3 regions of the Kitasatospora herbaricolor genome follow, and region 3 is predicted to be linked to each of the others. Evidence: riboswitches for the same ligand, from Rfam matches in the RefSeq annotation. Region 3 holds a riboswitch; each other region holds the start of a gene.

Region 1 (10,262 bases), 1.7 Mb from region 3:
GGCCAGCCCGGCGACCCGGCGTTCGGCGTCGCTGAGCCGGTCGGCTCCCTCCTCCGGCACACCGGCGGCCCGGACGGCGCCCCGGTCGACGGCCCGCTCGGCCGGCCGGTCCGCCGGTTCGGCCGGCAGCGACCGCGGACCGCCCGGGCGGGCGCTCTGCAGCCCGCCGGGCCTGGCCCGGCGCTCCGCCGACCTGGCCAGGCCGAGCTCCCCCTGGACCCGGTGGGTGGCGCTCAGTTCGCCCAGCGCGGCGGCGAGCTGGGCGCCGTCCCCGGCGTCCTCCAGCGCGGAGACGGCCCGCTCCAGCAGGCCCGTCCGCTCGGCCGGCTCCCCGGCCGCCGCCCTGGCCCGCAGCGCCATGCCCCGGACCCTCGAATACCCGGCCGGCCCGAGCGCGGCCAGCTGCCGGTCGGCCAGCGCGAGCGCCGACCGCCGTCGCCCGAGGGCCAGTTCGGCCCGGGCGGCGCCGATCCGCCAGGGCACCAGGCCGGGCAGGTGGTCGATGTCCCAGCGGGCCATCAGCTCGCCGCAGGCCCGGAAGTCGGCCAGCGCCTCCTCGGGCCGGCCGACGGCCAGCAGGTGACCGCCGCGGGCGTAGAGGTAGTGCAGGCCGGCCGGGGTCTGGAAGGTCTCGGCCGGGACGGCGAGCGCCAGGTAGCGCGCGGCGTCCTCGTGCCGGCCGAGGGCGGTGCGCACCGAGATCATCGTGGACAGCGGGTAGCCGACCGCGACCCCCCAGCCCTCGGGGCGGATCCGGGCGAAGGCCGCCCGGGCCGCCTCCTCTGCGGTCCGCAGGTCGCCCTGGCGCAGCGCGACCTCGGCCCGCAGCGCCGAGAACAGCGCGTGCCAGGTCGAACTGCAGTTGGCGGCGGCGGTGCGGGCCGCGATCGGCTCGCACCAGCGGGCCGCACGGTCCGCCCGGTCCGCGTAGACCAGCACGGTCAGCGCGGAGGTGAGCGACTCCACCGAGCCGCCGCCGAGCCGGCCGTCCCGCAGGATCCGCTCGGCCTTGAGCACCGACTCCTCCGTCGGCAGCCCGGCCAGCAGCCCGCCCAGGACGGCCAGACCGTCCGCCGCCGCGCCGGCGGACGGCCCGGGGACCGGCTGCGGGAACAGCGACCGGAACCAGTACCCGAGCCAGGAGCGCAGCTCACGCAGGCCGGCCAGCTCGGCGCCGGCCGGCTGAGCGGCCTGGAAGCGCTCCAGGGCGGCCGTGCCCTCCGCGACCCGGCCGTGCCAGAACAGGTAGCGGACGGCCTTCAGCTCGCGCCGCGCCGCCGCCTCGGCGGACTCCGCCTCGGTGCCGGGCAGCCAGGGCACGCACTCGATCCGGACCGGCTCCTCGGCCTGCTGCCCGGGCGTCCAGGCCGGGCCGGCCGCCCACGGCAGCACCACCGGGGCCGGGGCCGGGTGCGTACCGGCCGGGCCGGGGGCCGCGCCGTCGGCGGCGGGGACGGGCACCGGACCGAAGCCGGAGGGCGACGGCGGCACCGGGTGGAGGGCCGCCGGCTGGAGGGCCGGGCCGGCGACGGCCGGCCGCGGCGGTCGCTGCGGCGGGACGGACGACATCCAGCCCTGCGTCCAACCGGCCTGCCCGCCCGGGCCGTCCACGGCGGCCGGCCCCTCCGGGCCGCCGATCGCGTCGATCCCGACCGCTCCGCCGATCGCGTCCGCGGCGCCTTGGCCGGCCGGCAGGCCGGCGCCGCCGAAGCCGCCCGGACCGCCCGGGTCGCAGTCGCTGAGCATCTCCTCCAGGGTCCCGCCGAGACCGGCGCTCCCGGTGGCCGGCGCCGCCCACGGGGCGCGGACGTGGCCCTCGGCCGAGCGCAGCTGCTCGGCGACCCGGGCCGCGGACGCGCCGGAGGCCCGCAACAGCTGGGCGGCCCGGTGGTGCAGCGCCGCCAGCTCCTCCGGCTTCATCGCGGCCAGCAGGTCGCCGCCGCCGGTCGGGTGCCGGAACCCGCCCTCGTGGAACAGCCCGGCGGAGTGCAGCAGGTAGGAGGCCCGGGACAGCGACTGCGGCGCCAGCAGCAGCAGCTCGGCCAGCAGCTCGGGCTCGCCGGGGCGGCCGAGCACGGCGACGCCACGGGCGCAGCGCAGCGCCAGCGGGTCCATCCGGTGCAGGCAGTTCATCAGGCCCCGGCGGTAGCTCTCCCCCACCACCAGTTCCTGCCGGGCCCCGCTCGGTTCCTGGTCCTCCAGCAGGGCCTGGACGAGCAGCGGGTTGCCGCCGGTCAGCGCGTGCGTCTCGGCCGTCAGCCGCAGGGCGGCGTCCGCGCCGAAGCGCTCGTGGAGCAGCTCGGAGAGCAGTCCGGCCGGGAGCAGCCCGAGCCGGACCCGCTCGTGGTGCGGCTGGCGGGCCAGTTCGACCTCGAAGAAGGGGTTCGGCGGCGTCATCGTCTCGCGGGAGCTGAGCACGGTCAGCACCCGGGCACCCCTGGTCCGCCGGACGAGGTAGAGCAGGAACTCCAGCGACTGCACGTCGGCGTCCTGGCGGTCGTCGACGGCGAGCAGCAGCGGGGCGCGTTCGGCCAGCCGCAGGACGAGCGAGCAGAGGCCGTGCAGGGCGCGCGGGGTGAGCCGGGGGCCTGCCTCGCCGGCCGGCCCCTCGACGCCCTCCTCCAGCAGGTGCGCCACCTCGGCGTCGGCGGCGGCGTCGAGGCCGGCGCTCTGGAACAGCTGGTGGACGATCCCGAACGGGAAGTCCTTCTCCAGCGGCGAGCCGGCCGCCGACAGCACCCGGACGCCGTGGTCGGCGGCGGCCTCGGAGAAGACGTGCAGCAGTTCGGTGCGGCCCGTCCCGACCGCGCCGCAGAGGGCGACGACGCCGCCCCGGCCGCGCAGGGAACGGTCCAGGGCGTGGCGCAGCAGCCGGAACTCGTCGTCACGGCCTGTGGGTTCGGATCGGTGGACAAGACGCGCGGCACGCGCGGGGGACGTGAGCATCCGCTCTCCTGGAGCAGGGCGCACGACCGGGCCGCGCAACGCTGCGCTGCCCGTCGTACGAGAGGCCGGAAACGAGGTGCGTCACCGGCCGGCCGGAGCCCGGGGCCGTGACACGCGAACCGAACCGCGACCCCCGGTGGGGGTCCGGCCGCAGGGCCTCAACGACAGAGCGAGCTGGCACTGCGGACGAGGTCGACAGCCAACCTGGCCACCAGTCTGAGCCGAACGGCACGGCTGCCGTGCACGCGCTGCATGACCGTCTCCATCCCCCTGTGTACCCGGGGTTCCTGTGCTTGCGACATGACACCCATGTCACCCGGCTTATCCCCGGCGGCACCCCGCCACAGTGGAGGGTTGCCAGTCAGCCGGCCGGGGCCCAAAGCTGACATTCTTCGCCGGTCCGAGTGTACGAATCCCGAATCGGCCCCGTCAATCGACGTTCGGTCACACCCCGTCACGCAACAGTGGTTTGACCCGGCGGAAACACCGTCGGCGCGACATCCCCGGGCGAACCGGACACCGGCCCGCCCGGGCGTACGCCGCGGGGGCGGCGTCGGGCGCCGGAAGGCCCCCGCCGGGCGGCCCGGGGCGCGGAAGTTGGACGACTGTTCACCCGGCCGCGGCCTGCCGATCCCCCGTGCGCACCGGCCCGGCGCTGAAATGATCACTGTCCGCGCACGGCGGTGGCCGAATGCCGTCCCGCTCCGCGACCGGTGGTCCAATGGTCTATACCAATTGAGGTACGGTTCCCCCAGGATGCTGTCGGACCAGCGGCTGTGGGGGCCCTATGACTGTCCATCACCTTCCTCAACCTCCCTCCGATCAGGAGCTCTACTGGTATTTCGGACCGCAGCGCCGCTGGGTGCTGATCTGCACCTCGCTGGCCTTCGTCTTCACCGCGGCGACCATGCTCACCTTCTCGCTGCGGACCCCGGCCCTCTGGGCCTTCCTCGCGGTCCTCGTGCTCAACCTCGCCGCGCTCGCCCTGTCCTCCGTCAACAGCCTGCGCCAGCGCCGGCTCACCCGGCAGTCGCACGAGGTGCTGGTGCACGCCTGGCAGCCGGCCCGGCTGCCGGACGTCGACCTCTACCTGCCGACCTGCGGCGAGCCGCTCGACGTCCTGGAGAACGCCTACCGCGCCGTCTCGGCCGTCGACTGGCCGGACGCGCTGACCGTCTGGGTGCTGGACGACGGCGACCGCCCGGAGGTGGCCGGGCTGGCCGCCCGGTACGGCTACGAGTACGTCGTGCGGCCCGACCGCGGGCACCTCAAGAAGGCCGGCAACCTCAACCACGCGCTCACCCTGAGCACCGCGGAGTTCATCGCCATCCTGGACGCCGACTTCGCGCCCCGGCCGGACTTCCTGCGGCACCTGGTGCCCTACTTCGCCGACCCCGGCACCGGCATCGTGCAGAGCCCGCAGTGCTTCGACACCGACGAGACCATGAGCTGGATCCAGCGCGCCGCCGGCGCCGCCCAGGAGTGGTTCTTCCGCTGGATCCAGCCCTCCCGCGACGCCAGCGACGCCGCCATCTGCTGCGGCAGCAACGCCGTCTACCGGCGCGCCGCGATCGACGCGGCCGGCGGCTTCGCCCGGCTCGACCACAGCGAGGACCTGTTCACCGGACTCGCCCTGTACGAGAAGGGGTTCCGCACCCTGTACGTGCCGGTGCTGGTCGCCAAGGGCACCTCGCCGGACAACCTCGCCGCCTTCGTCAACCAGCAGTACCGCTGGGCCATGGGCAACCTGCACCTGCTCGGCACCCCCGAGCTCAAGCGGATCCGGGCACCCTGGCGGATGCGGCTCTGCTTCTACGAGGGCGTGGTCGGGTACCTGACCACGGCGGTCAACATCTTCGCGGCCCCGCTGCCGCCGCTGGTGATGATGTACCGGTACCCGGACGAGATCCGGCCCTGGCACGTCCTGCCGCTGCTGGCCCCGCTCTGGCTCTGGCACGTGCTGCTGCCCCGGATCAGCCGGACCCGCTGGCGGGTCGAGGTGATCCGCTCCAACGTCCTGATGAGCGTGGCCGCCGGCGCCGCCTTCTGGCACACCCTGCGCGGCCGCAGCGCGGCCTGGGTGCCCACCGGCGCGGGCCGCGCCAGGCCCGGAGGGCTGGCCCGCCGGGTGGTCCTGGTCGCGCTCGGCTGGCTCTGCCTCTCGATCGGCGCGGCCGCCGCCGGCCTCGCGCTGGCCGTCGCCCGCAACGGCTGGGAGCCCAACTGGGGCCTCGGGCTGTACCTCGTGGTCCAGTGCCAGATCGGGGTCCCGCTGATCCGCGACCTGGTCGCCGAACTGCGCCCCGCCGCCCCGGCCCGGGCCGCCGCGCGCCAGGCCGCCCGGGCCGGGCGCCCCAGGGGCCGCGGCATGCTGCCCCGGCGCTGGCCCGAGGCCTCGGCCGCCACCGCCACCCTCGTCCTCACCGCCCTGCTCGCCTCCGGCTGGGTCAGCCCGATGCTGCCCTGGCTGGGTTGAAAGATGGTCGCACCGATGTCCTCGACCGTGGTTCCGGAGCTCGCTCCGCAGACCCTCACGATCCCCGGCCCGCCGCCCGGCGGCGCCGGCTCCCCCGGCGCCTCCCCCGGCCGCACCGGATTCCGCCCCGACATCGAGGGCCTGCGCGCGGTGGCCGTCCTCGCGGTACTGGCCTTCCACGCCTCCGTCCCCGGCCTGGCCGGCGGATTCGTCGGCGTCGACGTCTTCTTCGTCATCTCCGGCTACCTCATCACCGGTCTGCTGGTGCGCGAGGCGGTCGGCACCGGCCGGATCCGGCTCGGGGAGTTCTTCTCCCGCCGGGCCCGCCGGCTGCTGCCCTCCGCCGCCGTGGTGCTCGCCGCGGTCGCGCTGGCCGGCGCCTGGCTCACCGTCCCGCTGCGGCGCACCGACCTGGAGTACGACGTCCTCGCCGCGGCGCTGTCGGCGGCCAACTGGCGCTTCGTCGCGCAGCAGACCGACTACCTCGCGGCGGGCCGGGAGCAGAGCCCGCTGCTGCACTTCTGGTCGCTGGCGGTGGAGGAGCAGTTCTACCTGTTCTGGGCCCCGCTGCTGGCCGTGACCGTGTTCCTGGTGGCCCGGACGGTCCGGCGCGGCCGGGCGGTCCGCGCGGCGGTGGCGCTCGTGGCCGTCCTGCTCACCGTCGGCTCCTTCGCCCTCTCCCTGCACTGGACGCACGGCTCGGTCTCGCTGGCGTACCTCGGCACACCCTCCCGGGGCTGGCAGTTCGGGGTGGGCGCGCTGCTGGCGCTGCTGCCCGCGCACCGGCTGCGCGGGCCGCGCCCGCTCCGGCTGCTGTCCGGGTGGGCCGGGGCGGCGGCGATCGGATGGTGCGTCCTGGAGTACGACGCCGGCACCCCCTACCCGGGCTACGCGGCGCTGGTGCCGACCCTCGGGGCGGCCGCGGTCATCCTGGCGGGCACCCCGGACGCCGGGGGCGCCGACCCGGTGCGCGGCGGTCCCGGGGTCGGCCGGCTGCTGTCCGCCCGGGCGCCGCGCGCCGTCGGCCGGCTCTCCTACAACCTCTACCTGTGGCACTGGCCGGTCCTGGTGCTCGCCGAGGCCCGGCTCGGCGCCCTCGGATGGCCGGCGAAGGCGGGGCTGACGCTGGCGGCCGCCCTGCCGGCCGCGGCCGCGCTGCGCTGGATCGAGCAGCCGCTGCGCCGCAACCGGACGATCGCCGAACTCCCCCGCCGGGGACTGTCGCTGGGGGTCGCCGCGGTGGTCGTCCCGGTGGTGCTGGCCCTGGTCGTCGGCACCGGGACGCTCCGGCTGCTCGGCCCGGCCGCCCCGGTCGACATGCTCGGCCTGCCGCCCGGCTCGCCCGACGGCACCTCGCTGCTGGCCCGCACCGCCGCCCCGCTGAAGCCCGGGCCCGCCGTCCCTGACCCGGCCCAGGCCCGCAAGGACTTCCCGCCGGACGGCGAGTGCGAGGTGGCCCCGGCCGTGACGGCCGGCCCGGCCTGCCTGTTCGGCCCGGCCGGCGGTCCGGACCGGATCGTCCTGCTCGGCGACTCGCACGCCGGCCAGTGGTTCTCCCCGATGCTCGCCATCGCGGCCGAACGCCACTGGGGGCTGGAGGAGTTGGTCAAGCAGGGCTGCCCGCTGGCGGACATACCGGTGGTCAACCCGCAGTTGGGACGCGAGTACCGGGAGTGCGACACCTGGCGGGCGAACAGCCTGGCCAGGCTGCAGAGCGGGCCGAAGCCCCGGCTGATCGTGATCGCCTCGCTCAACCGCTACACCGACGACCGGCGACTCCTCGCCGAGGGCTGGGAGAAGACCCTGACCCCGCTGCGCGCCCTCGGGGTGCCGATCGTCTACGTGGAGGACACCCCGGTCCCCGGCGAGGACGTCCCGGCCTGCGTCTCCGGGCACACCGCCGACCCGGCCGCCTGCGAGTTCGACCGCGCCCGTGCCCACTGGCCGGACCCGCTCGCCGAGGCGATCGCCGCCGGCCGGATGCCCGGGGTGCGGTCCGTCGAGGTGAACTCGGTGCTCTGCCCCGGGTCGGGGCGCAGCTGCCCGGCGGTGCTGGAGCGGATCCTGCTCTACCGCGACGACGCGCACCTGACCAACGTCGCCGCCGTGGTCCTCACCCCGCGGCTGGAGCGGCTGCTGGTCGGGGCCGGCCTGGTGCCGGCCCGGAACGAGCCGGGCGCCGACGGCTGGACCACACTGCTGCGGGACGACTTCGACGGCCCGGCGGGCAGCCGCCCCTCGGCCGCGAACTGGCAGTACGACCTGGGCACCTGCTACCCCGGCTGCCCGGCCGCCCAGTGGGGCACCGGCGAGGTGGAGACCATGACCGACTCCACCGCCAACGTCCGGCTGGACGGCCGGGGCGCACTGGAGATCGTGCCCACCCTGGAGGGCGGCCGGTGGAGCTCGGGGCGGATCGAGTCCCGGCGCGCCGACTTCACCGCCCCGCCCGGCGGAGTGCTGCGGATCGAGGCCTCGATCGCCCTGCCCGACGTGACCGGACCGGCCGCGGCGGGTTACTGGCCGGCCTTCTGGACCCTCGGGGCCGGGCTGCGGGAGGGTTTCACCGGCTGGCCGGCGACGGGCGAGCTGGACGTGATGGAGTCGGTGAACGGCCGCGACTCGGTGTTCGGGACGATGCACTGCGGCACCCTGGACGGCGGCCCCTGCCAGGAGCCGAAGGGGCTCGGCTCGGGCGAGTCCGCCTGCCCCGACTGCCGGACGGGCTTCCACACCTACGCCGTGGAGGTGGACCGGACGGCCGGCGCCGAGCAGGTGCGCTGGTACCTGGACGGCCGGGAGTTCCACCGGGTGCGGGCCGACCGGATGGACGCCGCCACCTGGGACCGCGCGGTGAACCGGGGGCAGTTCCTGATCCTGAACGTGGCGGTCGGCGGCAACCTGCCCGCCGCGTTCGGCGGTGTGCCGGGGGCGGCCACCGAGCCGGGGCACCCGATGCGGGTGCAGTACGTCGCCGTCTCGGCGCGGGGCGGCGCCCGGTCCTGACCGCCGGCGGGTCCTGACCGGCGCGTCCCGGCCACACCGCCCGACCGGCGGCCCCGCACCCGCCCCGCCCGCTCCCCCGGACGCCTCCGCGCTCCCGGGAGGCGGGCCGGGGCGGGCGCGGCCGGCCCGGGAGCCACTCGGCCCCCGCCGGCCGTGCCGACGGGGGGAACGGGTGGGTGCGGTGCCCTCGGGACGCCGCTGCCCCGGCCGTCAGGGCTGCGGCGGCCGGTCCTCGCCGGGCATCGACTGGTTGCCGAGCTGGTCGTTGATCTTCTGCTGGGCGGTGTCGACATGGCCGCTGTACTTGCCGCCGGTCTTCTCGTCGATCATGTCGCCGCCCTTGTCCACCCCCTTCTGCACGGTGTCCTCGTGCCCCTTCATCATGTTCTTGAGCTTGTCGAGCATGGACATGGTGTGACCTCCGCATTCGGTGACCAACTACGTCCATGGTCCGCACACGACCCGGAAACGGCATCCCGGCGTCCCGGCCGGTCCCGCTCGCCGGCCCGTGCCGGTGGGCCCGACAGCCCGGCTGACCAGCGGTTTCACCGCGATCAAGGCCGCCGCGGAGTCAGGCGGACTGCCGGACCACCAGCGAGGGCTCGAAGATCACCGAGGTGGCCCCGCGCTCGGGACGCGCGATGTGGTCGAGCAGGATGCGGGTCATCTCGGCGGCCATCTCCTCCACCGGCTGGCGGACGGTGGTCAGCAGCGGCCGCCCGGCGGTGGCCGCGCTGCTGTCGTCGAAGCCGACCACCGCGACGTCCTCCGGGACCCGCCGCCCGTGGTCGCGCAGCACCGCCAGCGCGCCCTGGGCCATCAGGTCGTTGGCGGCGAAAACGCCGTCCGTGTCCGGGTGCTCGATCAGCAGCCGGGTGATCGCGCGCTCACCGCCGGCCTGGGTGAAGTCCGCCTCGGCGTGCGGCAGGTAGGGCAGGCCGTGGCGGGCCATCGCGTCGTGGAAGCCGGCCAGCCGGTCCCGGGCGGCCCGGACACCGGAGGGGCCCGCGATGGTCACCACCCGGCGGCAGCCACGGGCGTGCAGGTGGTCGGCGGCCAGCCGCCCGCCGTCGCGGTTGGCCAGGTCGACGCAGCTGATCGGCAGCGGGCGGTCGGGGCGACCGAACAGCACCGCGGGGACGCCGGCCTCCAGCAGCAGGGCGGGCATCGGGTCGTCGGCGTGGGTGGAGACCACCATCGCGCCGTCCGCGTTGCCCTGCCGCAGGTAGGCGAGGGCCTGCTCGCGCGCCTCGGGGGCGTCGGCCAGCATCAGTACGGGGTGCAGGCCCTGCGGCCGCAGGGCGGTGAAGACCCCGCTGACCACCCGGCCGAAGAAGGGGTCGGTGAAGACCTCGCCGCCGGCCGGCCCGTCCGCCTCGGCGCCCGAGCCGGAGACCACCAGCGCGAGGGACCCGGCGCGCCGGGTGACCAGGGATCGGGCGGCGCCGTTGGGGACGTAGCCGGTGCTGGCGATGGCCAGCCGGACGCTCTCCTGGATCGCGGGGTCGACGTTGCGGATGCCGTTGATGACCCGGGAGACGGTGGCCCGGGAGACGCCCGCGACCCGGGCCACGTCCTCCAGAGTCGTGGAGCGGTTGACGGCGGACCGGAGGACTTCGCTCATGGTGTCTTTATAGCATCTGGGAGAGCGCTCTATCCATCAAAGCCACAGCTCGGAGCAGCTCCCGGAACCGCCCCCGGGCCAGGCCGCAGACGCCCGGAGGCGATCCGGGCCCCGGAAGGCCCCCTCGGAGCGCCGTCGGACCCCTCCGGGAAACGTTTCCCGTCACGGCGCGTGCTCCTTCCAGCAGATCATCACCGTGGTCGCGACCGT
Region 2 (10,262 bases), 2.5 Mb from region 3:
GGCCCGCCGGGCCGGCGTGAACTTGGCGTACTGGCGCAGCGAGAGCGGCAGTTCGGCGACCGGCAGGCCGCCCAGGGCGTCGGCCGCGATCCCGACCACCCGGCGGCGGACGCCCTCGGGCAGCGGGCGGTCGAGCTGCTCGCCCGTCCGCTCGTCGGCGTCGCCCTCGCCGGCGGGCGTTCCGTCCTCGGCCCGCCCGGCACCGGCGTCCGGGGCGCTGTCCCCGTCCGTGGTCTCAGCACCGGCCGGGACGGCCTCGACCGCGTCCGGGGGCCGGGCGTCCACAGCGGGCTGCTGCCCCTGCGGTCCGGCGGGCTCCCTCGCTGCGTCCACCACGTCCTCGGCTCCGATCCTGTTCTGCGGAGTGCTCACGGCCGGCTGCCGCTGCCCTGAAACTCACCGCTCTCTGCAATTGTCCCTGTACGGTGCCCCACCCCGCGCCACGCCACACTCCCGCGGCTGAGGGGTGCACGGCCCGCCGGGGCCCGGGTGCGGGGCCCGGGGCCGGCGGTGGGCGGGGCGGCGGCGGGCCCGGGGCCGGGTGACCGGCCCCGGCCTCCCGGTCAGGCCTGGTCGGCTGCCTCGGCCTCGGCGCCCGGACGGTCCACCAGCTCGACCTGGTCCACCGCGTTGCACCAGCGGCAGCGCACCGACTCGACGGTCTCGGCCAGCACCTCGGTCTCCTCGACCTTGGAGTCGCCCGCCAGGTCGAAGTGCAGGTACTCGACCACCTTCGCGGTGCGGGTCACGTCGAAGCGGGTCAGGTTGCCGCACAGCGTGCAGCGCCAGCGGGTCTCAGCGGTCAGGGCGGGGACGGTCATCGGGGGGTCCTCTCGGCGGTTCCCTGGTCTGGGCGGGAGGCGCTCCCCCCGGGGCCCGGCGTCGGCGGCGGGAGGCGGGGAATGCCCGCCCCAAGCCTATTGCCTGGGCCGTCTTCGCCCGCCACCGGTCCGGAGCGGCCCCGGTCACCCACTCGCAGTACAGCGCGGTGTCACCGCCGCGCCCGCGAGGAATGCTCCCCGGCATGGCGATCCCGGTCCTCGACCACACCGGCGCGCGGGACGGGCGTGCGGCCGTCCCCGCGCCGGTGGTCACCTACGCCCTGATCGCCCTCAACACCCTGGTGTTCCTGCTCGGCCCGGCGGCGGGCCTCAACCCGGTCTACGGCACCGGGCAGGCCCGGGTCTGCGCCGAGCAGCGCTTCGAACAGCGCTGGGGGGCGGTGCCGGCCGAGCTGCTGGAGCACCGCCCGCTGGCGGCCGGGCGGATCGTCCAGCCGCCGGGCTGCGAGGTGGGGCCAACCCCGGGCAAGTCACCGGCGCTGTCGGTGCTCAGCTCGCTGTTCCTGCACGCCGGCTGGCTGCACCTGCTCGGCAACATGCTCTTCCTCTACGTCTTCGGTGCCGGCGTGGAGGAGCGCCTCGGGCGGGTCCGCTTCCTGGTCTTCTACCTGGCGGTGGGCACCCTCGCCACCTACGGCTACGCGCTGGCTCAGGCGCACTCGGCGGGCTCGGACCGGGTCCTGATCGGTGCCTCGGGGGCGATCGCGGCGGTGCTCGGCGGCTACCTGCGGCTGTACCCGAAGGCCCGGGTGACCACGCTGGTGCCGCTCCTGCTCTTCCTGCCGCTGCGCTTCCCCGCCTGGCTGGTGCTGGGCCTCTGGTTCGCGCTGCAGTGGTGGTCGGTGCGGTCCACCGGCCTGGACGGCGGCGGGCAGCCGCCGGGCCCGGGCAGCGTGGCGTACCTGGTGCACGTGATCGGCTTCAGCGCCGGCTTCCTCCTCACCTGGGCCGCCCGTGCGCACGCGCCCCGGCGCCCCGGCCCGCACCGGGCCGGCTGAGCCGACGGCCGCCGGGCCCGGGGCGGTGCCCGCCGGCCCGCGCGGGCGGACTGACGCCGGGCGGGGCGGCGGCTACGCTGGCCGCACCCCACAAAGGAGCAGCAGAGTGATCACCGCCATCGTCCTGATCAAGACCAGCGTCGACCGCATCCCGGAGATCGCCGAGGCGATCACGGCCATCGAGGGTGTCAGCGAGGTCTACTCGGTGACCGGCGGCTACGACCTGGTGGCGATGGTCCGGGTCCGCCGGCACGACGACCTGGCCGACGTGATCCCGGGTCAGCTCAACAAGGTGCCGGGCGTGGAGCACACCGAGACCCAGATCGCCTTCCGCACCTACTCCCAGCACGACCTCGAAGCCGCCTTCGCCCTCGGCCTGGGCGAGTAGCGGGGAGACGCGGCGCTGCCGGGAGCGGCCGGGCTCCCCGGCCGCTCCCGGCAGCGGTCCCGGGCTCAGCCCGCCCGGCGGGTGTCGGCGACGCAACGGCCGCCCTCGCTGCGGTAGCTCCAGGCGGCGCCGTCGGTGACCAGCTCGCGGACGGCGGTCAGGAACCGGTCCAGGTGCTCGTCCGGGGTGCCGGCGCCGAAGCTGACCCGGATCGCGTTCAGGCTGCGCTCGCCGGGCAGCGAGGCCTCCGGCGCGCCGCACTCGGACGGCGGGGCCTCCTCGCCGCCGAGCAGGGTGCGGACCAGCGGGTGGGCGCAGAACAGGCCGTCGCGCACACCGATGCCGTACTCGGCGGAGAGCGCCGCCGAGAAGTGCGAGCTGTTCCAGCCCTGGACGACGAAGGAGACCACGCCCACCCGGGCGACGTCGGTGAGCAGCGGGGTGTCCCCGAACAGGCTGAGCACCTTGACCTCGGGGATCTCGGCCAGGCCGGCCTTGAGGCGGGCGATCAGCTGCTGCTCGCGGGCCTCCAGCGCGTCGAAGCCGGCCTCGCTCAGCGCCCGGCAGGCGGCGGCGATGGCGTAGGCGCCGATCACGTTCGGGGAGCCGGCCTCGTGGCGGGCCGGGCCGGAGTTCCACTCGACGGCGACCGAGCCGTCCACCTCGCGGGCCACGGTGCGGGTGGCGCCGCCACCGGCCAGGTACGGCTCGGCGGCGTCCAGCCAGTCACGACGGCCGGCCAGCACGCCCGAGCCGAACGGCGCGTACAGCTTGTGGCCGGAGAAGGCGACCCAGTCCACGTCCAGCTCGCGGACCGAGACCCGGTGGTGCGGGGCGAGCTGGGCGGCGTCCAGGACGACCCGGGCGCCGTGGCGGTGGGCGGTGCGGGTGAGTTCGGCGACCGGCCACAGCTCGCCGGTGACGTTGGAGGCGCCGGTGACGCAGAACAGCTTCGGGCCCTCGCCCGCGCCGGCCAGCGCCTCGTCCAGCGCGGCGACCGCCTCGGCGTGCGAGCGCGGGGCCCGCAGGTAGGAGACGGCGACCCCCTCGCGGCGCCAGGGCAGCAGCGAGGCGTGGTGCTCGGTCTCGAAGACGAAGACCCGGGTGCCGGCGGGCAGGGCGCCCGCCAGCAGGTTCAGCGAGTCGGTGGTGGCGCGGGTGAAGACCACCTGGTCGCCCTCGCGCAGGTCGAGGAACTCCCCGACGGTGCGGCGGCTCTGCTCGAACAGGTCGGTGGACAGCTGCGAGAGGTAGCCGGCGCCGCGGTGCACGCTGCCGTAGTAGGGGGCGTAGGCGGCGACGTCGTCCCAGACCCGCTGGAGCGCTGGGGAGCTGGCGGCGTAGTCCAGGGCGGCGTAGGCGACCTTCTCGCCGTTGACCAGCGGGACCTGGACGTCGTGGCCGAGGACGGCGAGCGGGGCGCAGAGATCGGTGGTCACAGACATGGGAGTGCACTCCTCTGAGGTCAGGACCCCGGGAGTGCGAGTACGCCGGTGGTCCGCGCTTGCCACGCGGACGGACTGCCGCGTGACCCGGTCCTCACCCAGGGCACCCCGCCACGGACGGAGGGTTGCCGGACAGCAAGCTGGGGCTTGTCGCTGTCACTCATGACCTGGCGAAAACATTAGGTGGCGCCCGCCTGATGGTCAAACAGGAGTCCGGCATGTGGACGGGCGGCGGCCTCCGGCCGGCACGGCGAAGGCCCGCGGAGCGTCGCTCCGCGGGCCTCGGACGCCTCGGCGCCGGCGGTCAGCGCCGGCTGCTGGCCTCGGCCCAGTGCTTCAGCAGGGCCTGCGCCGCGCCCGAGTCGACGGCCTCGGCGGCCCGCGCCATCCCGGCCGCCAGCTGCTCGGCCAGCGGTGCCCCGGTCAGGTCGAGCGCCACCAGGGCGGCCGCGGTGTTCAGCAGCACGGCGTCCCGGACGGGCCCGCGCTCCCCCGCCAGCAGCCGGCGCGCGACGTCCGCGTTGTAGGCGGCGTCCGCCCCGCGCAGCGCCTCGATGCCGACCGGCTCGATGCCGACCTCGCGCGGGTCGAAGGAGGTCTCGGTGACCACACCGCCCTGCACGATCCAGACCCGGGAGGTGGTGGAGATGGTCAGCTCGTCCAGGCCGTCGTCGCCGCGGAACACCAGCGCGGTCGAGCCGCGGCGGGCCAGTACGCCGGCGATCAGCCCGGCCAGCCGGGTGTCGAAGCAGCCGACCGCGTGGGCGGTCACCCGGGCCGGGTTGGTGAGCGGGCCGAGGATGTTGAAGGCCGTCGGTACGCCGAGCTCGGCCCGGGCGGTCGCGGCGTGCCGCATCGCCGGGTGGAACTTCGCCGCGAAACAGAAGGTCAGGCCGACCTCCTCGGCGATGTCGGCCACCCGCGCGGCCCTCAGGTCGAGGCTGATGCCGAGCTTCTCCAGCACGTCCGAGGAGCCGCTCGCCGAGGAGGCGGCGCGGTTGCCGTGCTTGACCACCTTGGCACCTGCGGCGGCCGCGACGATCGCCGACATGGTGGAGATGTTGACGGTCTTGGCGCGGTCGCCGCCGGTGCCCACGATGTCGACGGCCGGGCCGGGGATGTGCAGCGGCTCGGCGTGCGCGTACATCGCGTCGACCAGGCCGGTGATCTCGTCGACCGTCTCGCCCTTGGCCCGCAGCGCCACCATGAAGCCGGCCACCTGCGCGGGGCTGGCCTCGCCGCTCATGATCTGGTCCATCGCCCAGGCGGTGTCGTCCTGGGTGAGGTCCTCGCCCCTCAGCAGTGCGGACAGGAGATCCGGCCAGACGCGGACCACCTGCACGGGGTCGTTGCCGCCGTTCGCAGGGTGCGCGTTCACCATGGCTGACTCCAGCTCTCGTCAGTGTCGCCGGAAGGGCTCCGGGAACCAGGAGGCCAGCCTATCCAGCGGCGCGGCAGGGCAGCCCACGCCCGCGCCCCTCTTCTCTAGTACTGAGACAGCGGTGCCGCAGCGGCAGTACCCACGGACGTGCCGCAGGAGCGGCGCCGGGCCGTCGCCCGCGGCGGGAGCGCCGGGCCGGGCCGGCGGGGGCGGACGCCAGGGCGCCCGGCGCCCCCGTACGGCGGCGGGCGCCGACCGTACGGGGGCGCCGGGCGCGGGGCGCACCGGGCCCGGTCCGTCAGTGGGTGGCCGGGGTCCGGCCCGCGATCCGGTTGCGGAGCAGGGTGGCGGCGGCCTCGGCCAGCGCCACCGGGTCCACCGGGTGGGAGATGGCGGCGTCCGCCCGGCTCCAGGCGGCCAGCCAGGAGTCCTGCGGCCGGCCGATCAGCACCAGCACCGGCGGGCAGCCGTAGATCTCGTCCTTGAGCTGGCGGCCCAGGCCCAGCCCGCCGGCCGGGACGGCCTCGCCGTCCAGGACGCAGAGGTCCACGCCGCCCTTCTCCAGGGCGCGGAGCACGGCGGGCGTGGTCGCGCATTCCAGGTAGTCGAGTTCGGGAAGGTCCGCGGCCGGGCGCCGGCCGAGGGCCGTCCGCACCTGCTCGCGGGTGTTGCGGTCATCGCTGTAGACGAGGACGGTGAGCGTCTCGTCGGTCGTGTGCGCCATGGGGCCCTGCTCCCTCAGATGTGATCCGGACCACGTCCACCTGCTCCGGATGCTACTCCCGATCACCCGCCGTGGAGCCCCTCCCGCGCGATCCGGCCCGCAGTGATCGGCGGGCGGACCGGACGGCGCCGGTTCCAAGGCGCCGCGCTGAACCGTCACCCGCCCGGGGGCACCGCGTCACCCTGACGCACGAAGACCACCCGTACGGCGGACCCGCTAGCCGACCCGGTGGGCCGCGGGGCCCCCGACACGCAGGGCAAAGGAGTGCTCGGGGCCCTCCGGAGGGCGCCGGGGGGCCCGAACAACCGTCAGAAAACGGACATAGCCGCGCCGACCGCCCCGCCGGACCCGCTCTCGGACCTCAACGGGGCATATCGCACGCACCGGACACTCCGAGGGAGACCCCCCGGCGTGAAGACGGAATAAGGGACCGACATAATGTCCGTCGTGGCGACAGCAACAGCAGTAGAAACCGGGCACGCGCACGGATCGGTCAACCGGCCGAACATGGTCAGCGTCGGAACGATCGTCTGGCTGAGTTCCGAGTTGATGTTCTTCGCGGCCCTCTTCGCGATGTACTTCACTCTCCGCTCCGTGAAGGGGGCGGAGTTCTGGAGCGAGAAGGCGCACGCGCTCAACGTGCCCTTCTCCTCCGTCAACACCACGATCCTGGTGCTCTCCTCGCTGACCTGCCAGCTCGGCGTCTTCGCCGCCGAGCGCGGTGACGTGAAGAAGCTCCGCTCGTGGTTCGTCATCACCTTCGTGATGGGCGCGATCTTCATCGGCGGCCAGATCTTCGAGTACACCGAGCTGGTCAAGAAGGACGGCCTGTCGCTGTCCTCCGACCCGTACGGCACGGTGTTCTACCTGACCACCGGCTTCCACGGTATGCACGTGACGGGCGGTCTGATCGCCTTCCTGCTGGTCCTGGGGCGCACGTACGCTGCCAAGCGCTTCACGCACGAGCAGGCCACGGCCGCCATCGTGGTGTCGTACTACTGGCACTTCGTCGACGTCGTGTGGATCGGCCTGTTCGCGACCATCTACCTGATCAAGTAACCAGCTGATCAGGTCGCTGGCCGCCGGCCGCGGGGCGCCCTCACCGAAGACGACCCTGCTGCCGGTGAACGACGCACCCACCGACCGACCGCGCGCGCAGCCCTAGACAGGCAGCCTGCCGTTCCGGCCAGACCGGCCGCCGGGCGCACCCACCAGTCGACCAGATCCTGACACCGGGGTTATTCCGTGAAAAAGCTCTCCGCACGACGGCGCCACCCACTGGCGGCGCTGGTCGTCCTACTTCTCGCCCTGGCGGCCACCGGGGGGCTGTACGCCGCGTTCGCGCCCGCCGAGAAGGCGCAGGCCGACACCGCCGCGCAGTCGCTCGCGATCGACGAGGGCAAGAAGCTCTTCGCGGTCGGCTGCTCCTCCTGCCACGGCCTCAACGGCGAGGGCAGCAGTGACGGTCCGAGCCTGGTCGGCGTCGGCTCCGCCGCGGTCGACTTCCAGGTCGCCACGGGCCGCATGCCGGCCCAGCAGCCCGGCGCCCAGGTGCCGAAGAAGAAGAACATCTACACCCAGCACGAGATCGACCAGCTCGCGGCGTTCGTCGCGTCGCTCGGCCCGGGCCCGGTGGCGCCGACCGAGAAGCAGTACACCTCGACCAACCCGGACGACGTGGCCGCGGGCGGCGAGCTGTTCCGCACCAACTGCGCCCAGTGCCACAACTTCGCCGGCCAGGGTGGTGCCCTCACCCAGGGCAAGTACGCCCCCTCGCTGGAGGGCGTGGAGGCCAAGCACATCTACGAGGCCATGCAGACCGGCCCGCAGAACATGCCCTCGTTCCCGGACACGACCATGCCCGAGGAGCAGAAGCGCCAGATCGTGGCGTTCGTCCGCAACCTCAACGAGGAGCCCAACCCCGGCGGTCTGACCCTGGGCAGCCTCGGTCCGGTGACCGAGGGTCTCTTCGGTTGGATCTTCGGTCTCGGCGTTCTCATCGCGGTCGCGATCTGGGTCGCCGCCCACACCACCAAGGCCCGGAAGTCATGAGCCACGACATGTCAGAAGACAAGCTCCCGGAGTCGCACGGCTCCGCAGGGCAGCACGAGGTCGCCTCGCACGGTGACCCGTTCGCCGACCCGGGCCTCCCGGCCCACGAACCGCGTCGCACCGACATCGACGAGCGGGCGGCCAAGCGCGCCGAGCGCCAGGTCTCGCTGATGTTCGTCGTGTCGATGCTCGCCACGGTGGGCTTCATCGCCTCCTACGTGGCGATCGACGCGGACAAGATCGTCTACATCTTCCCGCTGGGCCACGTCAGCGCGCTGAACTTCGCGCTCGGCCTGACCCTCGGGGTGGCGCTGTTCTGCATCGGCGCGGGCGCGGTCCACTGGGCCCGCACGCTGATGTCGGACCACGAGCTCCCGGCGGAGCGGCACCCGATCGAGGCTGACGACGAGGTCCGCGCGGACGTCATCGAGCAGTTCAAGACCGGCGCCGCCGAGTCCGGCTTCGGCCGCCGCAAGATGATCCGCAACACCCTGATCGGCTCGATGGCGCTCGTCCCGCTGTCGGGCGTGGTGCTGCTGCGCGACCTGGGCCCGCTGCCCGAGAAGAAGCTGCAGCACACCGGCTGGGACCTGGCCACGCCGGAGCACCCGCTCCCGCTGGTCAACATGAACACCAACAAGCCGATGAAGGCCGAGGACATCGTCGTCGGCTCGCTGACCTTCGCCAAGCCCGAGGGCCTGGAGGAGGACGACGAGACCTTCCAGCAGCAGATCGCCAAGGACGCGCTGATGCTCGTCCGGATCGCCCCGGAGAACATCAAGGACAAGGACTCCGCGGAGCTCGGCTTCGAGGGCATCCTGGCCTACTCCAAGATCTGCACGCACGTCGGCTGCCCGATCAGCCTCTACGAGCAGCAGACGCACCACGCGCTGTGCCCCTGCCACCAGTCGACCTTCGACCTGGCGGACGGCGCCCGCGTGATCTTCGGCCCGGCCGGTCACCCGCTGCCGCAGCTGAAGATCACCACCAACGAAGAGGGCTTCCTGGTCGCCACCGGCGACTTCGCGGAGCCCGTCGGCCCGAGTTTCTGGGAGCGCTCATGAGTGCCGCGAACAGCGCCACCAGTGGCGCGTCCAAGCCGGCCAGCACCCGCGAAAAGCCCGCCAACAAGGCCGAGGCCGTAGCGGACTGGGCGGACGGCCGGCTGGGGATCTACTCCCTCGCCAAGGCCAACCTGCGCAAGATCTTCCCGGACCACTGGTCCTTCATGCTCGGTGAGATCTGCCTCTACACCTTCATCATCATCATCCTGACGGGCGTCTACCTGACGCTCTTCTTCAACCCCAGCATGGGCGAGGTCGTCTACCACGGCTCCTACGCCCCGCTGAACGGCATCAGGATGTCGGAGGCCTACGCCTCCACGATGGACATCAGCTTCGATGTCCGCGGCGGTCTGCTGATCCGCCAGATCCACCACTGGGCCGCGATCGTGTTCGTCGCCGCGATGCTCGTGCACATGATGCGCGTGTTCTTCACCGGCGCGTTCCGCAAGCCCCGTGAGGTCAACTGGATCTTCGGGTTCCTGCTGCTCTTCCTGGGCATGTTCGACGGCTTCATGGGCTACTCCCTGCCGGACGACCTGCTCTCCGGTACGGGTATCCGCTTCATGGAGGGCGCGATCCTCGCCGTCCCGCTGGTGGGCACCTACCTCCAGTTCTTCCTGTTCGGCGGGGAGTTCCCGGGCACGGACATCATTCCGCGCTTCTTCACCATCCACATCCTGCTCATCCCGGGTGTGATGGTGGGCCTGCTGGTGGCGCACCTGATCCTGGTCTTCTACCACAAGCACACCCAGTGGGCCGGGCCGGGCAAGACCGAGAAGAACGTCGTCGGCATGCCGCTGATGCCGGTCTACATGGCCAAGGCCGGTGGCTTCTTCTTCCTGGTCTTCGGCATCATCTCGGCGATGGCCGCGATCGCGACCGTCAACCCGATCTGGGCGTACGGCCCGTACCGCCCCGACCAGGTGTCGACCGACGCCCAGCCGGACTGGTACATGGGCTTCTCCGAGGGCCTGATCCGCATCATGCCGGGCTGGGAGATCCGCGCCTGGGGCCACACCCTGAACATGGGTGTGTTCGTGCCGCTGATGATCTTCCCGCTGGTGCTGGCCGTCATCGCGGTCTACCCGTTCATCGAGTCCTGGGTCAGCGGTGACAAGCGCGAGCACCACATCCTGGACCGCCCGCGCAACGCCCCGGTCCGCACCGGCCTCGGCGCGGCCTGGATCAGCCTGTACCTGGTGCTGCTGATCGGTGGTGGCAACGACCTCATCGCGACCCACCTGCACCTGTCGATCAACGACATCACGTACTTCGTCCGGGTCGGCTTCTTCGTCATCCCGGTGATCACCTTCGTGATCACCAAGCGCTGGTGCCTCGGCCTCCAGCGCCGTGACCGGGACAAGGTGC
Region 3 (10,262 bases):
GCGCGGCCCGCAGCGCCGTGTCGGAGATGGTCATGCGAAGGCCCCCTTGATCCTCGGACGGATGACGGTCAGCCGGCGGTCGGCCTCGGCGACCACCGCGCGCAGCCGGTCGGCCTCGGTGGCGAGCGCGGTGCGGCCGGCGTCGGCGAGCGCGTAGGTGCGGCGGGCCCGGCCGTCCACCACCTCCTCGCTCTCGACCCTGATCAGGCCCTGCTGGAGCAGCCGGTCGAGGGCGCCGTAGAGCGTGCCGGTGCGCATCCGGACCCGGCCGCCGGAGATCGCGGCGATCTCCTGGATGAGTGCGTAGCCGTGCCGGGGGGCATCGGCGAGAGCGGTGAGCAGAAGCAGCGTCGGCTCCTGCATGGAGCGTTCTGTCATGGCTCTATATATATCGGTGAACTACATATGCTGTCCAGCAGAATCAGCAGGCCGCCGGGGCCCCGGCGCGGACCTCCGGGGCGCCCGACGGCGCGGCCGGCCGGCGCGCCACAATGTCCCCATGCCGTCGCCCGAAGCCCTCCCCGACCGCTGGTCCGCCCTGCTGCGCCGCTGCGGCGCGAGCGTCGACCCCGAGCCCTACGGGCGCGAGCTGCTGCGGCGCTGGGCCGAGCCGCAGCGCAGGTACCACACCACCGAGCACCTGCGGGCCGTGCTCGACCGCGTCGACGACCTCGCCGGGCACGCCGACGACCCGGACACCGTCCGGCTGGCGGCCTGGTTCCACGACGCGGTCTACAAGCCGGACCGCTCCGAGAACGAGGAGCGCAGCGCGGCCCTCGCCGTCCGGGCACTCGCCGAGGCCGGGCTGCCGGAGCGGCAGGTGGCCGAGGTGGCCCGGCTGGTCCGGCTCACCGTCACCCACCGCCCCGAGCCGGGCGACCGGGACGGCGAGGTGCTCTGCGACGCCGACCTGGCCGTCCTCGGCGGGGCGCCCGAGGCGTACGCCGCCTACGCGGCCGCCGTCCGGGAGGAGTACGCCTTCGTGCCGGACGAGGACTTCCGGGCCGGGCGCGCGGCAGTCCTGCGCGGGCTGCTCGCGCTGCCGGCGCTCTACCGGACCGCGGCCGCCCTGGAACGCTTCGACGCGGCCGCCCGGGCCAACCTGGCGGCGGAACTCGGACGGCTGGAGGCCTGAGCGGCCGGGCACGGCAGGGGCGGGCAGGCCCGGCCGGGGAGGCTTTCGCCGGAGAGCGTCCCGCCGGGGTCAGCCGAGCTGCCCGACCGGCGCGACCACGGTGGCCTCCTTGCCGCAGACCCAGTGCGGGTCGGGCCCCAGCTCGGGCTCCACGCTCAGCGCGTGCGGGTCGCCGTCCAGCGCGCAGGTCGGGCAGAGCGGCCAGCGGCCGTACGCCTCCAGCAGCGCGTCCTGGACGTCCTGGGCCACCAGCCCGAGCACGTACCCGGTGCCGTCCGGCCACTGCTCCAGCCACCACCGGCGGTGGGTGACGGCGTCCTCGACCAGCGAGACCACGGCGGCGTCCGCCACGTCCCGGGCGCTGAGGTCGGCGAGGATCAGCGCCCTCGCGCTGTGCAGGGCTGCTTCGATTTCAGGGCTGGACATCCGTCCATTGTCCCGTACCGGCCCACCCGCCCGGCCGCCCGCCGGAACCGGGCGGCGGGCGGCCGGCGGCGGGCGCGGCGACCGCACGGGGGAACGCCGCGAGGGCGGCCCCCCGAAGGGGACCGCCCTCGCGATCAGAACCGACCGACCCTCGGAAGGATCAGAAGTCCATGTCGCCACCCGGCATGCCGCCGCCCGCGGGGGCACCGGCCTTCTCGGGCTTGTCGGCGATGACGGCCTCGGTGGTGAGGAAGAGCGCCGCGATGGAGGCGGCGTTCTGCAGCGCCGAGCGGGTGACCTTCGCCGGGTCGATGATGCCCGCGGCGATGAGGTCGACGTACTCGTTGGTGGCGGCGTTCAGGCCGTGACCGGCGGGGAGGTTGCGCACCTTCTCCACCACGACACCGCCCTCAAGGCCGGCGTTGACCGCGATCTGCTTGATCGGGGCCTCCAGCGCCACGCGGACGATGTTGGCACCGGTGGCCTCGTCGCCCTCCAGCTCCAGCTTGTCGAAGGCGACACCGGCCTGCAGCAGCGCGACGCCACCACCGGCGACGATGCCCTCCTCGACGGCGGCCTTCGCGTTGCGGACGGCGTCCTCGATGCGGTGCTTGCGCTCCTTGAGCTCCACCTCGGTGGCCGCGCCCGCCTTGATGACGGCCACGCCGCCGGCCAGCTTGGCGAGGCGCTCCTGGAGCTTCTCGCGGTCGTAGTCCGAGTCGCTGTTCTCGATCTCGGCGCGGATCTGGTTGACCCGGCCGGCGACCTGGTCGCTGTCGCCGCCACCGTCGACGATGGTGGTCTCGTCCTTGGTGATGACCACCTTGCGGGCGGTGCCCAGCAGGTCGACGCCGGCGTTCTCCAGCTTGAGGCCGACCTCCTCGGAGATGACGGTGCCACCGGTGAGGATGGCGATGTCGCCGAGCATGGCCTTGCGGCGGTCACCGAAGCCCGGAGCCTTGACGGCGACGGACTTGAAGGTGCCACGGATCTTGTTCACGACCAGGGTCGACAGGGCCTCGCCCTCGACGTCCTCGGCGATGATGACCAGCGGCTTGCCGCTCTGCATGACCTTCTCCAGCAGCGGGAGGAGGTCCTTGACCGAGCCGATCTTGGAGTTGGCGATCAGGATGTAGGGGTCCTCGAACGAGGCCTCCATCCGCTCCAGGTCGGTGGCGAAGTACGCCGAGATGTAGCCCTTGTCGAAGCGCATGCCCTCGGTGAGCTCGAGCTCAAGGCCGAAGGTGTTGCTCTCCTCGACGGTGATGACGCCTTCCTTGCCGACCTTGTCCATCGCCTCGGCGATGAGCTCGCCGATCTGGGTGTCGGCGGCGGAGATGGAGGCGGTGGAGGCGATCTGCTCCTTGGTCTCCACGTCCTTGGCCTGGGCGAGCAGCTGGTCGGAGACGGCCTTGACGGCCTTCTCGATACCGCGCTTCAGGGCCATCGGGTTGGCACCGGCGGCAACGTTGCGCAGGCCTTCCTTGACCAGGGCCTGGGCCAGGACGGTGGCGGTGGTGGTGCCGTCGCCCGCGACGTCGTCCGTCTTCTTGGCGACCTCCTTGACGAGCTCGGCACCGATCTTCTCGTAGGGGTCCTCGAGCTCGATCTCCTTGGCGATGGAGACACCGTCGTTGGTGATCGTGGGGGCGCCCCACTTCTTCTCAAGGACGACGTTGCGGCCCTTGGGGCCGAGCGTCACCTTGACAGCGTCGGCAAGCTGGTTCATCCCGCGCTCAAGGCCGCGGCGAGCTTCCTCGTCAAACGCGATGATCTTTGCCATGTGAAGTGGTCCTCCGAGACGGCGGTGAATGCTCGGACCGGAAGGTGCCCGCGACGGACGGCCCTGGTGTGCGGGGGTCCTTTCCCCTACCGCTCCCGGGGGCCTCACCGACCCGGTCCGTTGTCACTCTCAAGCTGTGAGTGCTAACGCCAATGATTAGCACTCCGGCATGGCGAGTGCAAGCCCCATCGAGGATCCGGCCGGTCGCGTCCCCCCTCCCGCAGCACTCCCCCGCGGCCGGGCCGGCACCGACGGCTCCGGTACGCACCATCGCCCCGCCCGGACCGGACAGGACCGAACCAGGCCCGGACATGCCGACGGGCCCGTACGACGTGAGTCGTACGGGCCCGTCGGTCGAAGCGGATCACCAGCCCGTGGGCCGAGCCGAGGCTCCGGGGTCCGGAAAGGTCAGACCGCCGCGCGGACCATGTCCGCCTGCGGGCCCTTCTGTCCCTGGGAGATCTCGAACTCGACCCGCTGGCCCTCCTCGAGGGTGCGGTAGCCGTCCATCTGGATCGCGCTGTAGTGGACGAACACGTCCGCACCACCGTCGACCGCGATGAAGCCGTAGCCCTTCTCCGCGTTGAACCACTTGACGGTGCCCTGAGCCATTCCGAACTCCCCTAGTGCTGTGCTGGCCCTTCACGGATCCCGCAGGTCGCGGGCCCGGGTCTGGTTTCGAGGCCGGCCCGGGGAACCCCCCCTGAGCGCAGCCGTGCACGCCGCAGTTGCCCGTCCTGGACCACCGGAGGGTGGCCCGTTGGGCGGGTGAATGCGTCGACCGCGGCTGAATGTATCCGTATCAACGCCCTCTGCAACAGGCCCAGCTGCCGGGAATTCACGGCGCCCGCGGGGGAGCGATTCAGGATGGATGCGGAGAAATTCGGCATTTCATGCCGGGCATACCGGACGAATTGCGCAAATCGCAGCAGGAATTCTGACACCTGCCTGACATGTTTCACAGGCACGACACAAGCGCCGGTCTCAGCGACCGGACCGGCAGGGTCGTACGGGACGCCCACGGGGGCGGAGATCCGCCGGCGGGGGAGGGGGCCCGGTCATCGGCTGTCGGACACTTTACTCCGCCACGGGCGGCCGAATTCCCACCCCTGTGCGGCGAGCCGCCTCCACGACCGGAGAATCGCATTCCGGACGTGAAGGCGGCTCGGGGGTGCGGGGCCTCACCCGGGCGTCCCGGGCGGGTCCGGCGCGCGGCCGGTCGGGGTCAGCAGCCGCCGGCCACCGCGGGGATGATCGAGACGCTGGCGCCGTCCTTGATCTCGGTCGCCAGGCCCTCGGCGAAGCGCACGTCGTCGTCGTTCACGTAGATGTTGACGAAACGGCGCAGCTTGCCCGTGTCGTCGAGCACCCGGGCGGCGATGCCGGCGTGGTTCTTCTCCAGGTCGGCGATGACCTCGGCGAGGGTCGCGCCCTCGGCGGCCACCTCGGCGGCGCCGCCGGTGTAGGTGCGCAGGATGGTCGGGATGCGGACGTTGGCGCTCATGGCGGTCGCTCTCCTAGCGGGGTGGGGGGGATCAGGCGGACGCGAGGCCGGCCGACCGGAAGGACTCCAGGGTCGGGCGGATGGTCGCGGTCAGACCGGCATCGGCCACCGCGTCCAGGGTCTTGAGGCCGTCGCCGGTGTTGATCGCCACGGTCTCCTTCGACGGGTCCAGCTGACCGGTCTCGACGAGCTTCTTCAGCACGCCGATGGTCACCCCGCCGGCGGTCTCCGCGAAGATGCCCTCGGTGCGGGCCAGCAGCTTGATCGCCTCGACCACCTCGGCGTCCGTGACGTCCTCGACGGCGCCGCCGGTGCGGCGGGCGATGTCCAGCACGTACGGGCCGTCCGCCGGGTTGCCGATGGCCAGCGACTTGGCGATGGTGTCCGGCTTGACCGGGCGGATCACGTCCCGGCCGGCCTTGAAGGCGGCGGAGACCGGGGAGCAGCCCTCCGCCTGGGCGCCGAAGATCTTGTACGGCCGGTCCTCGACCAGGCCGAGCTTGATCAGTTCCTGCAGGCCCTTGTCGATCTTGGTGAGCTGGGAGCCCGAGGCGATCGGGATCACGATCTGCTCCGGCAGGCGCCAGCCCAGCTGCTCGCAGATCTCGTACGCCAGGGTCTTGGAGCCCTCGCCGTAGTACGGCCGCAGGTTGACGTTGACGAACCCCCAGCCCTCGCCGGCCGGGTCGCCGATCAGCTCCGAGCAGAAGCGGTTCACGTCGTCGTAGTTGCCCTCGATGCCGACCAGCTCGCCGCCGTACACCCCGGCCATGACGACCTTGCCCTGCTCCAGGTCGTGCGGGATGAACACGCAGGACTTGAAACCGGCCCGGGCCGCCGCCGCGCCCACCGCGCCGGCCAGGTTGCCGGTCGAGGAGCAGGAGAGGGTGGTGAAGCCGAACGCGCGGGCCGCCTCGATGGCGCAGGCCACCACGCGGTCCTTGAAGGAGTGGGTCGGGTTGCCCGAGTCGTCCTTGACGTGCAGCTGGGCGGTGAAGCCCAGCTCGCGGCCCAGGTTGTCGGCCTTCACCAGCGGGGTCCAGCCCGGGTTCAGGTTGGGCTTGGAGGCGACGTCGGCGGGGACGGGCAGCAGCGGCGCGTAGCGCCAGATCGACGCCGGGCCGGCCTCGATCCGCTTGCGCAGCTCGTCCGCGCCGGCCGAGCCGAAGTCGTACGCGATCTCCAGCGGGCCGAAGCACTCCAGGCACGCGAAGCTCGGGCCGAGCGGGAAGCGGGTGCCGCACTCGCGACAGGAGAGTGCGGTGGCGGGGCCGAGGTCGACGGAATCGGTCACGTCTGCGGCGCCGGGGGCGGTGTTCGCGGTGATAGCCATGATGGCGGAGGCCTCTCTCCTCATCTTCCCCATGACGCGGGCGCGCCACAGGACGGAATTGGCACCTGTCCCGCCAGGGCCGCCGAAGCCGCCGTGCGAGAAGGTTGCCGGGACGTCGACGGGCCGTTCCCTCAGTCCCTCTGGATGAGCTCTGTGAAGTTGTGGTCCTGCTCAGCGGGCGACCCCGGCGTGCGAAGGTCTAAGCGCTGTACGAAGACTGTATCCGAAGGCGTCAACCGCCAAGCGGTCCGTCCGCCACGCGAGATGCCCGAGCGAGCGGACCGCCCCACCCGACCCGCGCCGCCGAGGCGCCCCAGCAAGGAGTGTGCCGTGCCTGCCGAGCTGCCCCCCGCGCTTCTCCCGGAGGTGGCGTCCTGGCTGCGCCGCCGGTCCTGGAGCGCGGCCGACCGACCGGTGCACAGCCTGCTCGCCGCCAAGGAGGCGGCCGGCCGGGCCGGGACGATCAGCGTGGTGCTGCCCGCCCTGGACGAGGAGTCGACCGTCGGGGCCATCGTCTCGGTGATCCGCCGGGAGCTGATGGAGCGTCTGCCGCTGGTCGACGAACTGGTGGTGGTCGACTCCGGCTCCGCGGACCGCACCGCCGAGGCGGCCGCCGAGGCCGGCGCCCGGGTCGTGCACCGGGACGCGATACTGCCCCGGCTGCCGGCCGAGCCCGGCAAGGGCGAGGTGCTCTGGCGCTCGCTGCTGGCCACCTCCGGCGAGATCGTCTGCTTCGTGGACGCCGATCTGCGCGAGTTCGACCCGGCCTTCGTCTCGGGCATCGTCGGCCCGCTGCTGACCGACCCTGGCATCCAGCTGGTCAAGGCGATGTACGACCGGCCGTACGAGCTGCCGGGAGCCGGCGAGGGCGGGGACGCCACCATCGACCCGGTCGGCGGCGGCCGGGTCACCGAACTGGTCGCCCGCCCGCTGCTCAACCTGCACTGGCCGGAACTCGCCGGTTTCGTCCAGCCGCTGGGCGGCGAGTACGCGGCCCGCCGCTCGTTGCTGGAGCGGCTGCCGTTCCCCACCGGCTACGGCGTGGAGCTCGGGCTGCTGGTGGACGCCCTGGAGGCGGCCGGCCTGGACGCGCTCGCCCAGGTGGACGTGGGCGTGCGCCACCACCGCCACCAGGACAGCCAGGCGCTCGGCCGGATGGCCGCGACCATCTACCGCACCGCCCTGGAACGGCTGGACCGCACCCACCGGCTCAAGGCCTCCGCCGACCTGGTGCACCCGCTGCTGACCCAGTTCACCCGCACCGGCACGGGCTTCACCGCGCACAGCCACCCGGTCGGCGCGCTGGAGCGCCCGCCGATGCACACCGTCCCGGAGTATGTGAGCCGTCACAGCGGGTACTAGGAAGTTTGGCGGTGCCGGACCACGGCAAGGTTCCCATCATGGGCGATCTCACGACGGCACGTTCGAGTCCGACCGGCAGCGCCCCCGTCCTGGTGGCCTCCAACCGTGGTCCGGTGTCCTTCAACCGCCAGGAGGACGGCACCCTGGCCCTGCGCCGGGGCGGCGGCGGCCTGGTCTCCGGGCTCTCCGCCATCGACGACCCCTCGGCGGTCTGGGTCTGCGCGGCGCTCGGCGAGGCCGACCGGGAGGCGGCCCGGCAGGCCCCCGACGGCCGGCTGGACCGCGCCGGGCACGAGGTCGGCGGGCAGGCCGTCCGGATGCTGGACATCGACCCGGAGACCTTCGCCCGGGCCTACAACGGGGTCGCCAACTCCACCCTGTGGTTCGTCCACCACCTGCTGTACGCCACCCCGACCGAGCCCGCCTTCGACGCGGGCTTCCGCACCGAGTGGCAGGCCTACGAGGCCTACAACGCCGCCTTCGCCGACGCGCTCGCCGCCGAGGCCGCCCCGGACGCCGCCGTGCTGGTGCAGGACTACCACCTGTCGCTGGTGCCCGCGCTGCTCCGGGCCCGCCGTCCGGACCTGCGGATCGGCCACTTCTCGCACACCCCCTGGGCCCCGCCGGACTACTACCGGATGCTGCCGGACGACGTCGCCGAGGCGGTGCTGACCGGCATCCTGGGCGCCGACCGGGCCGGCTTCCTGACCCGCCGCTGGGCGCTCGCCTTCGCGGACTGCTGCGCGGACGTGCTCGGCGCCGAGGTCGACCGCGAGGCGCTCACCGTCACGCACGCGGGCCGCACCACGGCGCTGGGCGTGCACGCGCTGGGCGCCGACGCCGACTTCCTGCGGGAGCGCTCGCACCGGGCCGACGTCGAGGAGCGGCTGGCCGCCCTGCGGGCGGCCGTGGGCGGGCGCCGCACGATCGTCCGGGTGGACCGCACCGAGCTGAGCAAGAACATCGTCCGCGGGCTGCTGGCCTACCGGCACCTGCTGCGCACCCGCCCCGAGTGGCTGGACCGGGTCGTCCACGTCGCCTTCGCCTACCCCTCGCGGACCGACCTGGCCGAGTACCGCGCGTACACGGCCTCGGTGGAGCGGATCGCCGGCGAGATCAACGAGGAGTTCGGCACCGAGGACTGGCAGCCGCTGATCCTGCACGTCAACGACGACTTCCCGCGGTCCCTGGCGGCCTACCGGCTGGCCGACGTGGCGCTGGTCAACCCGATCCGGGACGGCATGAACCTGGTCGCCAAGGAGGTGCCGGTGGTGTCCGACGCGGGCTGCGCTCTGGTGCTCTCCCGGGAGGCCGGCGCCTTCGCCGAACTCGGCGAGGACGCCGTCACCGTCAACCCGTACGACGTGATCGCCACCGCCGAGGCCCTGCACAGCGCCCTCACCATGCCCACCGCCGAGCGCACCGAGCGCACCAAGCGGCTGGCCGCGGCGGCCACCGCGCTGCCGCCGCAGCAGTGGTTCCTCGACCAGCTCACCGCGCTGGGCTGACCTCCGGGCCGTCCGTCAGCCGCCGCACCAGCGCCTCCACCAGCCCCACCACGCCGGCCGGGCCGGGGACCACCAGGTCCGCCCGGTCGGCGAGGTCGCGCACGGGGGCGTCGCCCACCGCCCCGCTGCAGACCAGCAGCCCCGGCACGCCCTCGGTACGGCCCTTCTCCACCGCCGCGAAGGCCGCCAGGTCACCCAGGTCGTCCCCCGCGTACAGGACGCCGCGGGCGGCCCGCTCCCGCAGGAAGCCGCCGAGCGCCGCGCCCTTGTCGACGCCCGGCGGGCGCAGCTCCAGGACGAGGCGCCCGGGCTCCACCATCAGCCCGTGCTCGGCGGCCAGCGCGGCCATCGGCTCCCGGAGCAGCTCCAGGACCTCCTCCGGGGCGTCCGCCCGGCGGGTGTGCACGGCCAGCGCCCGGCCCTTGTCCTCCACCCAGGTGCCGGCGCCGGCACCCAGCTCCGCCAGCCGGCCCGGCAGCAGCGCGCGGACCTCCGCCACGCCCGGGTGCGGCGCGGGCGCCCGCACCTCGCCGCTGGCGGCCTCCCAGCGCTCCACGCCGTACTGGCCGAGCACGACCAGCCCGGGCACCCGCGCGAGGCCGCCGTACTCCACCGCCAGCGCGGCCGGCCGGCCGGTCACGACCACCACCGAGCCCACCAGCGGCGCCAGGGCGGCCAGGGCGGCGGCGGCGCGGGGGTGGGCCCGGGCCGCGGCCGGGTCGGGGACGATCGGCGCCAGCGTCCCGTCGAAGTCGAAGGCCGCGACGGCCCCGCCGGGGTCGGCGAGCAGCGCCGCCAGCCCTTCGCGTCCAGCAGCGGTAACCGGCTCCGGCAACTCGGTGATGGCCATGCTCCGACCCTACCCAGGGCCCCGCGCGGCACACCGCGCAGCGCGCGGGCGCTCCCCCGGCGGGCCGCCGGGGGCGGTCGGCGGCGGGCCGCACGCCTGCGTCAGCGGGCCTCGCGCTTGCGTTCGCGGATCCGGCGCAGCCGGTTGACCAGCAGCGGGTCCCGGGCGAGCGCCTCCGGACGGTCGAGCAGGGCGTTCAGCAGCTGGTAGTAGCGGGTGCTCGACAGGCCCAGCTCCTCGCGGATCGCCCGTTCCTTGGCGCCGGCCGTCCGCCAGGGGCGGGCCTCCAGTGCCAGGACGGCCAGGTCGCGCGCTCCGAGTTCGGCCACCGCCGCCACCTCCGCATCCGTCCGGCCGGGCC

What was found. A riboswitch is a leader RNA that binds a small molecule or an ion and turns the genes downstream of it on or off. The one in region 3 is predicted to bind S-adenosylmethionine.
Positions count from the first base shown of each region.
Region 1: it holds a riboswitch for S-adenosylmethionine, as region 3 does, so the genes downstream of both, J2S46_RS30285 (helix-turn-helix transcriptional regulator) here and thrC (threonine synthase) in region 3, are expected to answer to the same signal.
Region 2: it holds a riboswitch for S-adenosylmethionine, as region 3 does, so the genes downstream of both, J2S46_RS11970 (aminotransferase class V-fold PLP-dependent enzyme) here and thrC (threonine synthase) in region 3, are expected to answer to the same signal.

Region 1 covers NZ_JAUSVA010000002.1:6,913,989-6,924,250, reverse strand. The annotation lists gene J2S46_RS30285 (helix-turn-helix transcriptional regulator) at 1-2,946, opposite strand, end outside; SAM riboswitch class IV at 3,231-3,343, opposite strand; gene J2S46_RS30280 (glycosyltransferase family 2 protein) at 3,734-5,422, shown strand; gene J2S46_RS30275 (acyltransferase family protein) at 5,438-8,428, shown strand; gene J2S46_RS30270 (antitoxin) at 8,639-8,839, opposite strand; gene J2S46_RS30265 (LacI family DNA-binding transcriptional regulator) at 9,000-10,052, opposite strand; gene J2S46_RS30260 (hypothetical protein) at 10,215-10,262, opposite strand, start outside.
Region 2 covers NZ_JAUSVA010000002.1:2,662,760-2,673,021, forward strand. The annotation lists gene J2S46_RS11950 (NYN domain-containing protein) at 1-372, opposite strand, end outside; gene J2S46_RS11955 (hypothetical protein) at 564-821, opposite strand; gene J2S46_RS11960 (rhomboid family intramembrane serine protease) at 1,025-1,840, shown strand; gene J2S46_RS11965 (Lrp/AsnC family transcriptional regulator) at 1,947-2,228, shown strand; gene J2S46_RS11970 (aminotransferase class V-fold PLP-dependent enzyme) at 2,294-3,673, opposite strand; SAM riboswitch class IV at 3,724-3,841, opposite strand; gene trpD (anthranilate phosphoribosyltransferase) at 3,978-5,054, opposite strand; gene J2S46_RS11980 (response regulator) at 5,353-5,778, opposite strand; gene ctaE (aa3-type cytochrome oxidase subunit III) at 6,217-6,837, shown strand; gene qcrC (cytochrome bc1 complex diheme cytochrome c subunit) at 7,024-7,830, shown strand; gene qcrA (cytochrome bc1 complex Rieske iron-sulfur subunit) at 7,827-8,894, shown strand; gene qcrB (cytochrome bc1 complex cytochrome b subunit) at 8,891-10,262, shown strand, end outside.
Region 3 covers NZ_JAUSVA010000002.1:5,187,264-5,197,525, reverse strand. The annotation lists gene J2S46_RS23120 (hypothetical protein) at 1-34, opposite strand, end outside; gene J2S46_RS23115 (PadR family transcriptional regulator) at 31-378, opposite strand; gene J2S46_RS23110 (HD domain-containing protein) at 500-1,135, shown strand; gene J2S46_RS23105 (DUF8819 family protein) at 1,205-1,561, opposite strand; gene groL (chaperonin GroEL) at 1,722-3,344, opposite strand; gene J2S46_RS23095 (cold-shock protein) at 3,753-3,956, opposite strand; gene J2S46_RS23090 (MoaD/ThiS family protein) at 4,570-4,848, opposite strand; gene thrC (threonine synthase) at 4,880-6,181, opposite strand; SAM riboswitch class I at 6,199-6,332, opposite strand; gene J2S46_RS23080 (glucosyl-3-phosphoglycerate synthase) at 6,512-7,543, shown strand; gene J2S46_RS23075 (alpha,alpha-trehalose-phosphate synthase (UDP-forming)) at 7,582-9,051, shown strand; gene otsB (trehalose-phosphatase) at 9,035-9,901, opposite strand; gene J2S46_RS23065 (DUF3263 domain-containing protein) at 10,003-10,230, opposite strand.